DNA from 4 places in the Streptomyces sp. NBC_00038 genome. Region 4 is predicted to be linked to each of the others. Evidence: riboswitches for the same ligand, from Rfam matches in the RefSeq annotation. Region 4 holds a riboswitch; each other region holds the start of a gene.

Region 1 (3,174 bases), 3.5 Mb from region 4:
GCGGTGCTTCCGGAGGCCTGCGCGAGGGTCTCGTGGAACCAGCCGCCCAGCGAGCGCAGATCCTCGCTGTTGCCCCTCCTGGCCCGCTCCTGACCCAGTCTGACCAGGCCTCGGAGCACCTTGAGGTGGGCCTCGGTGCGGCGCTGCGCGGCCCGGGCGGCGCCCAGCGGCTCAAGGAGCATGCGCATCTCGAGCAGGTCCCCGGCCTCCTGCTCGGTCGGCTCCGCGACGCACGCGCCCGCGTGCCGCCGGGTGACGACGAAGCCCTCTGCCTCCAGCGTGCGCAGGGCCTCGCGCACAGGGACGCGCGAGACTCCGTAGCGGCGCGCGAGCAGTTCCTCGGTGAGCCGGCTGCCGCGCTCGTAGACACCCGCGACGATGTCGTCGCGGATCGCTGTGCATACCGAGTGCGCAGGAACACGCATACCGGACCTCCGCTTTAATCCCCGTGAAACGCCGTCGATTGACGCTTGTTCAGTGACTCTATTGCAGAGACTCGGAATTTCCGATGGCGGGCCGGAATCCATGGATATTTTTTGGACAGGAAGCGGTTCGAAACGACAAGGCCCCGGCTCGTGCGAGCCGGGGCCTTGTGAAGTACGTACGCGAGTGATCAGACGTTCACGCCGGAGCGGCGTCAGATGTTCACGTCGTGCGAGCGGAGGTACGCGACGGGGTCGATGTCCGAGCCGTACTCGGCGGTCGTCCGGGCCTCGAAGTGGAGGTGCGGCCCTGTGGTGTTGCCGGTGGACCCGGAGAGGCCTATCTGCCGGCCCGGGGTGACCGTCTGGCCCACGGAGACGCCGATGGACGACAGGTGGCCGTACTGCGTGTACGTGCCGTCGTTCATCTTGATGACGATGTTGTTGCCGTAGGCGCCGCCCCAGCCGGCCTCGACGACGGTGCCGGAGCCGACCGCGTGGACCGAGGTGCCGGACGCGGCGTGGAAGTCGATGCCGGTGTGGCTGCCGGAGGACCAGAGGCTGCCGCCGGTCTTGTAGCCGGTGGAGATGTACGAGCCGGTGACCGGCGGGACGAAGGTGTTGAGGCGCTTGCGCTCGGCCTCGCGGGCGGCGCGCTCCTTGGCCTCGCGCTCCTCCTTGGCCTTCTCCGCGGCCTTCTTCCTCGCGGCCTCGTCGGCCTTCTTCTGTGCGGCTGCCTCGTCGGCGGCGTGCTGCTGGGCCGCGGCCTGCGCGTCGATCTGGTCGGCGATCGTGTCACCGATCTCGACGGCCTGGGTCAGGCCGGTCTGCTCGACGGAGTTGTCCGCGGCGAGCGCCGGGGCGGCCAGGGAGCCGAGGACACCGGTGGTGGTGAGCGCCGCGACGCCGATGGCGTTCGTGGTCGTGCGCTGCACGCGGCTCGGGCGACGGTGCTTCCCTGTGCCACAGGTGAACGCCATGGAGGGGCTGATCCTTTCCTTCCTTCTCGCCTACCGGGTTAGCTGACGGGTTCGGAGCAGGAAGGTCTCCTACGGACCACCTCCGGGGAGGGCGTCCGATTCACCCCAGGGACTGCGTGTGGGTCCCCGGCTCCCCTGGCTCGCGCCGTACGGGGACTAAGCGATGGCTGTCCGGTGCCGCGGGTGCGGCGCACTGCCTGACGAACAGCCGGACCGACGCTAAACGGGACATCTTTCAATCGACAAACGGATCACGGCTTTTGTAGCGCATGCCACAGGGCAGACAGGCAACCTCTCTATCAATACGGACAAATGGGGGCCCAGGAGACTCCGTGGTCTCCTGGGCCCCCAAGGGCACTGCTGTCCTACTCCGCCGGAACGACGCTCACTTCACCGATTCCGAGGGCCTTGACGGGCTCCTCGATCGTCGCGGCGTCGCCCACCAGGACGGTCACCAGGCGGTCCACCGGGAAGGCGCTCACGGCGGCCGCGGTGGCCTCCACGGTGCCCGTGGCGGCGAGCTGCTGATACAGCGTCGCCTGGTAGTCGTCGGGCAGATGCTGCTCGACCTGGTCGGCCAGCGTGCCCGCGACGGCCGCCGCCGTCTCGAACTTGAGGGGCGCCACACCCACCAGGTTCTGTACGGCGATGTCGCGCTCGGCGTCCGTCAGGCCCTCCGCGGCGAGGGTGCGCAGCACCTTCCAGAGGTCGTCGAGCGCCGGGCCCGTGTTCGGGGTGTCCACGGAGCCGCTGATGGCGAGCATCGCGATGCCCGAGCCGTCCGGGGCGGAGCGCAGGACCTGGCCGAACGCCCGCACACCGTAGGTGTAGCCCTTCTCCTCGCGCAGGACGCGGTCCAGGCGCGAGGTGAGGGTGCCACCGAGGCAGTACGTGCCGAGCACCTGGGCGGGCCAGACGCGGTCGTGCCGGTCGGCGCCGACACGGCCGATGAGCAGCTGCGTCTGGACGGCGCCGGGACGGTCCACGATGACGACCCGGCCGGTGTCGTCGGCGGTCACCGGCGGCACCGGGCGCGGCTCGGCGGACGAACCGGTCCAGGAGCCGAGCGTGTCGGCGAGCAGCGCGTCGACGTCGACTCCGGTGAGGTCGCCGACGATCACGGTGGTGGCCGTGGCGGGGCGTACGTGCTTCTCGTAGAAGGCGCGTACGGCCCCCGAGTCGATCGCCTCGACCGTCTCCTCGGTGCCCTGGCGCGGGCGCGACATGCGCGACGTGGCCGGGAACAGCTCCTTGGAGAGCTCCTTCGCGGCGCGGCGGGCCGGGTTGGCGGTCTCGTGCGGGATCTCGTCCAGCCGGTTGCGCACCAGCCGCTCGACCTCGCTGTCCGCGAACGCCGGTGCCCTCAGGGCGTCGGCGAGCAGATCGAGGGCCTTCGGGAGGCGTGAGACGGGGACTTCGAGCGACAGGCGTACGCCGGGGTGGTCGGCGTACGCGTCGAGCGTGGCGCCGCAGCGCTCCAGCTCGGCCGCGAACTCCTCGGCGGAGAGCTTGTCGGTGCCCTCGGAGAAGGCCCGCGCCATGATCGTGGCGATGCCGTCGAGGCCCGCGGGCTCGGCCTCCAGCGGCGCGGCGAGCAGCACCTCCACGGCGACGACCTGCTGGCCGGGGCGGTGGCAGCGCAGCACGGTCAGGCCGTTGCCCAGGGTGCCTCGCTCGGGTGCGGGAAAGGCCCACGGCCTGGCCTCGCCGGCCTGCGGCTGGGGGTGGAACTCCATGGTGGCGAGCTCGGTCACTTCGCCGCCTCCTCGTCG
Region 2 (3,174 bases), 2.7 Mb from region 4:
CCACTCGTGCCGGTCTCGATCCGGCTCACCTTCGACTGGTGCCAGCCGAGGAGACGGGCCGCCTCCCCGCTCGTGAGAGCCGCACCCACGCGCAGAGCGCGCAGTTCTGCACCGAGCTTGCGGCGGCGTACCGCGGGACCGTACTGCATGGCCGTACTCCTTACTCCTTCCGAGCCGCCCAAATACGGTCCTCCGTCGCAGAGTTCACCGCTTCGAGCGACAGATATATGCATATCTCGGTGGATCGCACCCGTGACCGGCCAGGTAATGGCAGTCTGGCGCGAAGCACCAGTCCGGGACCGTACTCGAACCATCCGCTCCGTGTCGGACCCCGGTCCCGTGGGAAAGGGACGACCGCGCCATGGCAGACCATCAGGAAGCATCCGTCACTCTGCCGAGCGATCCAGCCTCGGTCTCCGCGGCCCGGAAATTCGTCGCCGAAGTGCTGGCCGAATGGGGCCTGCCGGGTGACTCCGAAGTCGCCGACACCGTACGCCTGATCGTGTCCGAACTAGCCACCAACGCCGTCCAGCACACTTTCGGGCAGTCGCCCACCTTCAGAGTGGACGTCCGCCTCGACCGGGACGAACACCTGCGCCTCGGCGTCACCGACAGCCACCCACGCTTTCCCAAACGACTGCCCGCAGCCGTCCAGCAGGACAACGGACGCGGCATGGTGATCATCCGTTGGCTGACCGCGGAGTGCGGCGGCAGACTCACCGTCCGGCCCACCCGCGAAGGCGGCAAGACCATCTCCATCGAACTGCCCTGGACGGCACCGGTCGAGCCGGTGACGGCCGGGGGTCCGCAAGAGCCCTGAGTCCCGGTCCAGTTGCGCTGCGCGGCGCGTCCGAAGGCACCGCGCAGCACAACTGGCAGCACGCTCACGTCGCTGGGTCCGATTCCTCTCCTCGCCCCTCTGCGGACGTGACATGGCGCTGCACCAGCCAGGGCAGGGCGGTCCACAGAGCCAGACAGACGGCCAGAGTGCCCGCGCCCGCGGCGATCCCGGCGCCGCGCCCCACCGTCACGTCGACGACGAGGAGCACCGATCCGGTGAACGCCAGCATCAGCACGTACAGGCCGACGTGGGTCAGCCAGGAGGAGACCCGCACGATGGCGGGTTTGACGTTCTGCTGGAACAGCGACCGGTGCAGGGCGGCCGGCGCAGTGAACAGGGCGGCGGCCAGGAACGCGAGCAGGAGCGTGGTCACGTACGTGGCGCGCTGCGTCGTGTCCAGCGAAGGGAAGCGCTGGGTGAAGGCCAGGGTCAGCAGAAAGGCGAAGAGGATCTGCACGCCGGTCTGGGTGACCCGCAGCTCCTGGAGGAGCTCGGCGAAATTGCGGTCGGCGCGCTCAAGAGGTTTCTCGTCGCGTTCCGTGCGGGGACGTTGTTCCACCATGGTGGACGAGTAACCGGTTCGACCGTGTTTCACGCCCTGCCGCACGTTCCGTGGGGGCGACGGCGCGCGCCGTCGCCCCCACGGAACGGGTCAGCTCACTCGGCCGTACCAGACGCTCTTCGTCCAGATCTTCTGGAGCTTCACTACCTCCCCGGACTTCGGGGAGTGCCAGATCTTTCCCTTCCCGGCGTAGATGCCGACGTGGTACACGCTCCGGCCCGAGTGGAAGAACACGAGGTCTCCGGCCTTGCGTTTCGAGGCGGAGACATGGTTGGTCTTGTTGTACTGCGCCGCGGCCGTACGAGGCAGCTTCTTGCCCGCCTTCTTGTACGAGTAGAGCGTGAGCCCGGAGCAGTCGAAACGGCGCGGCCCAGCGGCGCCGTACTTGTACGGGGAGCCCTTCTTGGAAGCCGCGACCTGAAGTGCCTTCGTCGCCAGGGTGGCCGCTTCGGCGTCGGATGCGACGCCGGGGACCACGAGGCTGCCGCCCACGGCGGCGATGGTGAGAGCCGAGGCCGTACCGGCCCTCGTCCACAGCGACGGGACACGATTGAGCGCAGTCATGCGCAACCCTTCGTCAGCCGCCTGTGAAGGATGACCTGTCGGATTCGGGCTGGCGAAGTAGCCCGGCCGCTTACTGCGGCTTCACCCCAAGGACCGCCCGGATCTCTCCGGCGGCCCGTCGTGCTGGGTCCTCCACTCCTGCCGATGCACATCTGTCGACCGGTCATCCGGGAGGCGGCAGGACTCGGCGTCCGACCCGGACCGCCCCGCCGGTGTGGCGGGGGCTTGTCGTCGGAAGGGATCTTCACGCATTGATGTCGGAAAATCCGAGCGGAATCGGTGGTTTGTGGGGTTACTCACCACTCACCCGTTCGGGTGGACACCCCGCCGTTCGAGCGAGTGTCCAGCAGGCCGACGACGCCCGTACCAGCAACGAAGGGCTTCAAGTACGCAATCGCGCTACGCGCGTTGCGCAACTTCTGCGCGCTCTTGGAAGGATGGGTGTCTACGCCATCCGGGGGTACACCATCTGGTGCGTTTGAAACCCGGGCCGGACGCTCCGACGGGTCGGCGTGTGCGGGGGCCCGGGTGGGAGGGCGTCAGCTGTCGGAACCGGGCGGCAGGGTGACGCGGGCGGCCCGCCGCTCGCCGTCGAGGACACGCAGGGCCTGTGCCAGGGTCGGAGCGTGCACCTCGCTCTCGCCGCGCTGGTGCATCAGCGCGAGGGCGTCCCGCAGTGCCGTCGCCTTGGCGACCAGCGCCTGAGCCGCTCGCAGACCTCGGTAGGTGTCCCCGGGGCGGGCCGGGTTGATGCGGCCGAGCAGGTCGACCACGTCCAGGTAACGGTCGATCAACTCGGCTTCCGCGCGCGTCAGTGCGGGCAGCGGGGGCAGTTCGGGTGGGAGCATCGGCCGCTCACCTCGCGCCGGGTGTGGGGCGAGAAGCCTTGCGGCTCGGGATGATCCCGTCAATCAGTCCGTACGCCAGTGCCGCAGGCGCGTCGAGGATCTTGTCCCGCTCGATGTCCGCGGCGACCCGCTCCGGACTCTGGCCTGTGTGCCGCACGAGCATCTCCTCCAGCATCCTCCGAGTACGCGTCAACTCCTCGGCCTGGATGGCCAGATCAGAAGCCTGCCCCTGGATCGGCTCGGGAAACGACGGCTGGTGGATCAGCACGCGGGCACCCGGCAGCGCGAACCGCTTGCCCGGCGTGCCGCCCGCCAGCAGCACGGCGGCGGCCGAGGCGGCCTGGCCGAGGCAGACGGTC
Region 3 (3,174 bases), 1.8 Mb from region 4:
CTGCGCGCGTCCCACAGGTGCCGGTGCAGGTCGAGCCGGTACCGCCGGTTGGGATGAGGATGCGGATGCCGACATGAGCCGGACTCGATGCCGGGGCGGCCCCACAGCGCGAGGCTGATCCGCTGACCGGCGTCCGCCCAGGCGGGCGGAGTCCGGACCACGAGGTACACCGGGTGCTCGCCCTCACGCCCCGCAGCTACGTCCTCGTACCGAGACTCGTGCCAAGACCCGTATCGAGACCCGTACCGAGCCAGGGCGATGGTCAGCCCCGGCCGCAGCAGCCCGTCGGGAGCGACCCTCGGCAGGTGCCAGCGCAACAGGTCGGGAGCCAGATGGCGGAGATCGGCCCGGATCCGGGCTGCGAGGCCGCGGCCATGCGTGCGCGCCACGGAACGCAGATTGAAATCGACGTCGATGCCTGCGGCGGCGCACGCCCCCGCCCAGTCCCCGGCGGAGCGGCGGGCGGTCGCAGTCTCGATCATGGAAGGCGGCACGGCGAACTCGCGCACGCGCAGCCAGAAGGAAAGGCGGGAATCCCCATTCGCGGTCTGAGTGAGCATCAGCACTCACCTTGCGCGGATGGGACCCCCAATCTGCCTACGGATTGAGTCATCATCGCGGCGAGCATAACGCCCCCGACCGCGATCCGGCAGGTGCATTTTCTGAGGTGCGGACCCGGTGCGGACCGCTCAGGGGGATGCGTCCGACTCAGTAGGCCCCGTTGACGTTGTCGATCGAACCGTACTTCGCAGCGGCGTAGTTGCAGGCCGCCGTGATGTTCGCGACCGGGTCGTAGGGGTCCATCGAGGTGCCGGCCACGTGGTAGGCCGTGAAGGTCGGGTCGATGACCTGGAGGAGGCCCTTGGACGGGGTGCCGGCGGCGGCGTTGGAGTCCCAGTTGTTGATGGCCAGGGGGTTTCCCGCGGACTCGCGAATGATGTTGCGGTAGATGCCGTCGTAGGAGCCGGGGATTCCGGACTGGGCCATGATGGCCAGGGCCTCCTTGATCCAGCCGTCGAGGTCGTTGGTGTAGGTCGCGGTGGTGGCGGGGGCCGCGGCGGAATCCGTGGTGGAGCCGGTCGACTTAGCGGACGTTTTGGCGGTTTTCGTGCCAACCGTCAGGGTCGTGCCCGGGCGAATCGCCGCCGGGTCGCCGCCGATGACCGCGGCGTTGGCCTTGTAGAGCGCCTGCCAACTGCCGTCCTTGGTGTGTTCTCGCGCGATCTTGGACAAGGTGTCGCCCGCGGTGACCTTGTACGTGACGAGCTTGACGTCGGGGACCGCGGCCGGAGCGGCCTTCGCCACCGCGGTGGCCTGGGCGGGCACGGACGCCTGGGTGGCGGCGTGGGCGCCGGTCGCGCTCACCAGGGGGAGTGCGAGTGCGGCTCCGCCCGTTCCGGCGGCGACCATGCCGCGGGTGAGGTGGTTGGTCCTGGGGCGGCGGTGCTTGCCTCGTGCGGGCATGGCGAATTCCTCTCCGGCGCCTGCGAGGTGAGCTGTCGGGTTCGGGCGGGAGCTGCCCGGCCGCGTGGGTGGGCGCGGCTTTACCCCTAGCCGTTCCGGAGTCCGGATCGGCGGCTTACCTGGGTCCCCCGCTCCTGCCGTGAGCGTGTGGGTGGGTGGGGTTTCCGGGCGGCGGCAGGATTCGGCGTTCCGCCTGGATCGACGCGAACGTATGCGAGAGCACATGTCGGGAACAAGGCCCGATTTCGCGGCGTAGATCGCTTTTGCCTCGGTGGATTGCAGAGAGAATCGCCCGATTCCACCGGAATGTGAAACTCAACTTGCCTTTCGCGAACGGGCAATTGTGAGGCGGGGTCAGATGTCGATCTTGTCCGGACGTGACCCATTTCACGCGACCAAGCGTGAACAAAGCGGCGACGTAGGCAATCTAGGTGCAATACGGGCATCTGCTGGATGCCCGAAGGCGCGATGACCGGGTGGCCGCCCAGCCCCCTGTCCCGCGGAATAGGCGGCCGCCTAGCCTGCCGTCCGCGGAATTCGCCGCTCCCACGTCCGGTGGAACACGACTTCGTCCCCGTCGCTGCAGATCACCTCGTTCAAGGTGATGAAGTCATGGGCATCGCAGGTGATTTCGGAGGTCGTGGAGACCCGCGCGTCCCAAGGCAACTCCGGCCGGTGCAGCCGGATCGACCAAGTCGACCGGGTCCGCGCGGACAGCGGATCCGACTCGTTGATCGTGTACGTCTCCAGCGCGTCCTCCGTGAATTCGAGGCCGTCGGGATAGACGCGGGTGCCGCCGTAGCGGGGGTCGACTTCGAGGCGCCACTCGCCCTTGGCGACGTCGCGTACGACGAGGCGTTCGGGGCGTGGTTCGTCGAGGGTTGCCGGCACGACGACGCCCAGGGGTTCGGACTCCTCCGGCTCCTCGAAGGTGATCGGGAACGACGACTGCCTTGCCCGTACGGGGAGTTCGAGGGCGCTGCCCGCCGGGTCCAGGGTGAAGCCCGCCTCCGAGCCGGGCTGGGGCCAGATCCACGGCCAGTACGCGGAGGAGACGGCCAGCCGGATGCGGTGGCCCGCGGGGAAGGCGTGGCCGATGCCGTTCAGCTCGAAAAGCACGTCCTCCGTAGAGCCCGGTTTCCAGGGAACCGCCTGGTCACGGCCGTGACGTGCTGACAGGTTCAGGACGCCGCGGGTGACGAGGGTCGATGAGCCGTCGGGGGCCACGTCGCAGACCCGGGCGATCACCTGGCCGCGCTCGGCGTGCGAGGTGAGTCGCAACCGCACCTTCGGGCGCCCCAACACCCAGGTCTCCTCCGGGACTTCGAACTCGAAGCACGCCGAACGGCCGTCCTCCTCCCGCTGGTCCGGCGGCAGGTCCGCGTCGTTCCCGAAGGGGAAGAAGCGGCCCGCGTCCACGCCCGTGTGCATGGGGGAGCGCACCAGTACCGGCGCGCCCTGGAGGCCGTACGAGACCGGCGTCACGGCGGGCGACGGCCAGGTCTCGTCGCCCACCCACCGGCCCGGCAACACCTCGTACACCGTTGCCGGACGATGCGAGTCACTGACGTACGAGCGGAGGAGCGGCTCCGACATCACGCCCCTGCCGGAACCGGAGGAGGGCTTCAGCCAGTGGTCCCACCACCGCAGCGTCTCCTGAAGGAACCCGATCGCCGGGCCCGGCGGCAGGCCCCGGTCCGGGTACTGGTG
Region 4 (3,174 bases):
CCGTTGCGCTGGGCCATCTCGACGGCGTCCAGGGTCTCGGTCAGCGAGCCGATCTGGTTGACCTTGACGAGCAGGGCGTTCGCGGAGCCCTCCTCGATGCCGCGGGCCAGGCGCTCGGGGTTGGTGACGAAGAGGTCGTCGCCGACGATCTGGACCTTGTCGCCCAGCTTGTCGGTGATGACCTTCCAGCCGGCCCAGTCGTCCTCGTACAGCGGGTCCTCGATGGAGACCAGCGGGTACGCGGAGACGAGCTCCTCGTAGTACTCGGTCATCTCGGCGGCCGAGCGGGACTTGCCCTCGAACTCGTACTTGCCGTCCTTGTAGAACTCGGACGCGGCGACGTCGAGCGCGAGCCCGATCTGCTCGCCGGGGATGTAACCGGCCTGCTTGATGGCCTCGATGATGAGGTCGAGCGCGGCGCGGTTGGACTCCAGGTTCGGGGCGAAGCCGCCCTCGTCGCCGAGGCCGGTGGACAGGCCCTTGGTCTTCAGCACCTTCTTGAGGGTGTGGTAGACCTCGGCGCCCCAGCGCAGCGCTTCGGAGAAGGACTCCGCGCCGATCGGGGCGATCATGAACTCCTGGATGTCGACGTTGGAGTCCGCGTGCGAGCCGCCGTTGAGGATGTTCATCATCGGAACGGGCAGCAGGTGCGCGTTCGGGCCGCCGAGGTAGCGGAAGAGGGGGAGGTCGCTGGCCTCGGAGGCGGCGTGCGCGACGGCGAGGGAGACGCCGAGGATGGCGTTGGCGCCGAGCGAGCCCTTGTTGTCGGTGGCGTCCAGGTCGAACATCGCCTGGTCGATCAGGCGCTGCTCGGTGGCGTCGTAGCCGACGAGCTCCGGGCCGATCTGCTCGATGACGGCGAGGACGGCCTTCTCCACACCCTTGCCGCCGTAGCGGTTGGGGTCACCGTCGCGCAGCTCGATGGCTTCGAAGGCACCCGTGGAGGCGCCGGACGGAACGGCGGCACGACCCGTGCTGCCGTCGTCGAGGCCGACCTCGACCTCGACGGTGGGGTTCCCTCGCGAGTCGAGGATTTCCCGGGCTACGACGACGTCGATGGACGGCACGAGCATCTCCTTCTGGGATGTGACGCGGGTACGCGGGGGCCTTTTAGACCCCTGCGGGATGAGCCTAACCGGCTCGGAGGGATCGGCCAGCCGGTCGACCATCCCTTGGGCAGAACTCAGGGTAAACATTGTTCCAGATCGGAACAAAAAGGGAATGAAAAACCCCGCCCCGGTGCGTACGGGGGAACACGCACCGGAGCGGGGAGCCCGTGGGGACGGGGGTGACCCACACGAGGCCTTCAGTATGGAGACCACGTATAGGAGAGAGCTGTGGTTCAGCTGCGAGCCTGTTGTCAGCCGACCGCCGTGGGCCGACAACCATGGCTCCTCAGTCTTGAGGCTTCGCGCTTCAGCTGAGGTGCAGCTGCTGACCCGGGTAGATGAAGTCCGCGTCGTCGATGATGTCCTTGTTCAGCTTGAACAGCTGCTGCCAGCCACCCTTGACGTTCTTCGCCTCGGCGATGGAGCTGAGGGTGTCGTTCTTCTTCACCTTGTACTCGCCGTCACCCTTCTTGACCTTCTTGCCGGTCGGGGTGTCGACGGTCTTCGTCGCAGCGGCCTTGGTCGTGGCGGTGGGCGTGCTCGACTGCTGCGAAGGAGTGGTGCTCTGCTCGCTGCTCGACGAGGAGGAGGACGAGGACGACGAGGAGTCGCTCGTGCCACCGTCGTACGCGGCGCTCGACAGGCCCGTGCCGCAGGACGGCCAGGCGCCCTTGCCCTGCGCGGCGAGGACCTTCTCGGCGACGGTTATCTGCTGGGACTTGGAGGCCTGGTCGGCGGTGGCGGCGTAAGCGCTGCCACCGTACGCGGACCAGGTGGAGGAGGAGAACTGCAGACCGCCGTAGTAACCGTTGCCGGTGTTGATGGCCCAGTTGCCGCCGGACTCGCACTGGGCGACGGTGTCCCACTCGGAGGTGGTGGCGGCGGAGGCGGTGCCGGACGCCATGAGCGGGGCGGCGACGGCTACGCCGGTCACCCCGGCGAGCGTGGCAATGCGGGTGACCTTGGACGGGCGACGGTGCTTGCCCTTGCACGAACGCAGCATGAAGTGATCCCCTCACCGACGCCTGCGAGGTGAGCTGTCGGGTTCGGGCGGGTGAGTGCCCGGTCGCGCACCTTTCGGCACACGGCTTCACCCCAAGCCACTCCCGGTCAACTACCGGGCGCGGCACTTACCTTGGGTCCCCCGCTCCTGCCTACGGCGCTTGACGCGACGACTGTTCCCGTACGGCCGCTGGCAGGATTCGGCGTTGCGTCCGTCGGGGCCCGCTGTGGCGAGCGGTCACGACCGTAGGCAGGCGATCGGCGGAATTTCAAAGACGATCAGGGGGTCTGAGATCCATCTCTCATTCTCGCCAAACCGGACATTCCATGGCGAACCATGACGTGAACTCCCGCTACTTTTCGCCCGGTTCGACATCAACTGCAAGGCTCTGACCGGGGAGGATGAGGTTCGCGTCGGTGCCGACCGTCTCCTCGTTCTCGGCGTACAGCTCGGTCCATCCGCCTTCGAGGCCAAGGGCGTCGGCGATGACCGAGAGGCTGTCTCCGGCGCGGACGACGTACGAGCCGTCGACGACATCGCGGGCCGCGTCGGATTCACGCGAGGCGTGCCGCCCGGACGTGCTGTCCGTACGACTGTCGGTCGCACCCTCGGTGGCGGTGTCACCACGGTGCCGCCCGGCGCCGGTCGTCGCGCTGTCGGACGTACTCGAAGAGCCGTCCTCCTGGGTGGACTTGTCCGAGTCGTCACTGTTTGATCCGTTCGAGTCCGCACCCGCACCCTCATCCGAAGTATCGGATTTGGTCGAAGTGCCGGACGAGGACGAAGCGGACGGCGAGGGGGTGGACGATGCGGACAAGTCGGTCGAACCAGATGAGTCGGTTGATTCCGAAGAGTCCGAGGAGTCCGAAGTGGACGTGTCGGATGACGAGTCGTCGGACACACCCGTGTCGACCTCCACCGAGGCGGAGTCCTTGCTGAGCCCGGAGAGGGGTCCACAGGTGGGCCAGGCGACGAGCCCCCGGCCGTCGAGGATCTTCTCGGCGACGGCTATCTGCTGCGAGCGGCTGGCCTGGTCGGCGCTCGGGGCGTACTTGAGGCCGC

Evidence for each region. A riboswitch is a leader RNA that binds a small molecule or an ion and turns the genes downstream of it on or off. The one in region 4 is predicted to bind cyclic di-AMP.
Region 1: another riboswitch for cyclic di-AMP. It lies ahead of OG219_RS35795 (M23 family metallopeptidase); the one in region 4 lies ahead of OG219_RS19930 (transglycosylase family protein).
Region 2: another riboswitch for cyclic di-AMP. It lies ahead of OG219_RS07785 (C40 family peptidase); the one in region 4 lies ahead of OG219_RS19930 (transglycosylase family protein).
Region 3: another riboswitch for cyclic di-AMP. It lies ahead of OG219_RS28350 (LysM peptidoglycan-binding domain-containing protein); the one in region 4 lies ahead of OG219_RS19930 (transglycosylase family protein).

What each region holds. Positions count from the first base shown of each region.
Region 1 covers NZ_JAPELQ010000001.1:7,931,139-7,934,312, reverse strand. Annotated here, with positions in the region: gene OG219_RS35800 (GntR family transcriptional regulator) at 1-425, opposite strand, end outside; gene OG219_RS35795 (M23 family metallopeptidase) at 638-1,402, opposite strand; cyclic di-AMP (ydaO/yuaA leader) riboswitch at 1,415-1,575, opposite strand; gene OG219_RS35790 (pitrilysin family protein) at 1,768-3,156, opposite strand; gene OG219_RS35785 (pitrilysin family protein) at 3,153-3,174, opposite strand, start outside.
Region 2 covers NZ_JAPELQ010000001.1:1,672,289-1,675,462, reverse strand. Annotated here, with positions in the region: gene OG219_RS07800 (helix-turn-helix transcriptional regulator) at 1-149, opposite strand, end outside; gene OG219_RS07795 (ATP-binding protein) at 362-820, shown strand; gene OG219_RS07790 (DUF6328 family protein) at 885-1,403, opposite strand; gene OG219_RS07785 (C40 family peptidase) at 1,494-1,967, opposite strand; cyclic di-AMP (ydaO/yuaA leader) riboswitch at 1,971-2,157, opposite strand; gene OG219_RS07780 (hypothetical protein) at 2,507-2,815, opposite strand; gene OG219_RS07775 (ATP-dependent Clp protease proteolytic subunit) at 2,823-3,174, opposite strand, start outside.
Region 3 covers NZ_JAPELQ010000001.1:6,250,857-6,254,030, forward strand. Annotated here, with positions in the region: gene OG219_RS28345 (hypothetical protein) at 1-560, opposite strand, end outside; gene OG219_RS28350 (LysM peptidoglycan-binding domain-containing protein) at 709-1,464, opposite strand; cyclic di-AMP (ydaO/yuaA leader) riboswitch at 1,469-1,620, opposite strand; gene OG219_RS28355 (CocE/NonD family hydrolase) at 1,981-3,174, opposite strand, start outside.
Region 4 covers NZ_JAPELQ010000001.1:4,401,815-4,404,988, forward strand. Annotated here, with positions in the region: gene eno (phosphopyruvate hydratase) at 1-1,073, opposite strand, end outside; gene OG219_RS19930 (transglycosylase family protein) at 1,417-2,112, opposite strand; cyclic di-AMP (ydaO/yuaA leader) riboswitch at 2,117-2,281, opposite strand; gene OG219_RS19935 (transglycosylase family protein) at 2,465-3,174, opposite strand, start outside.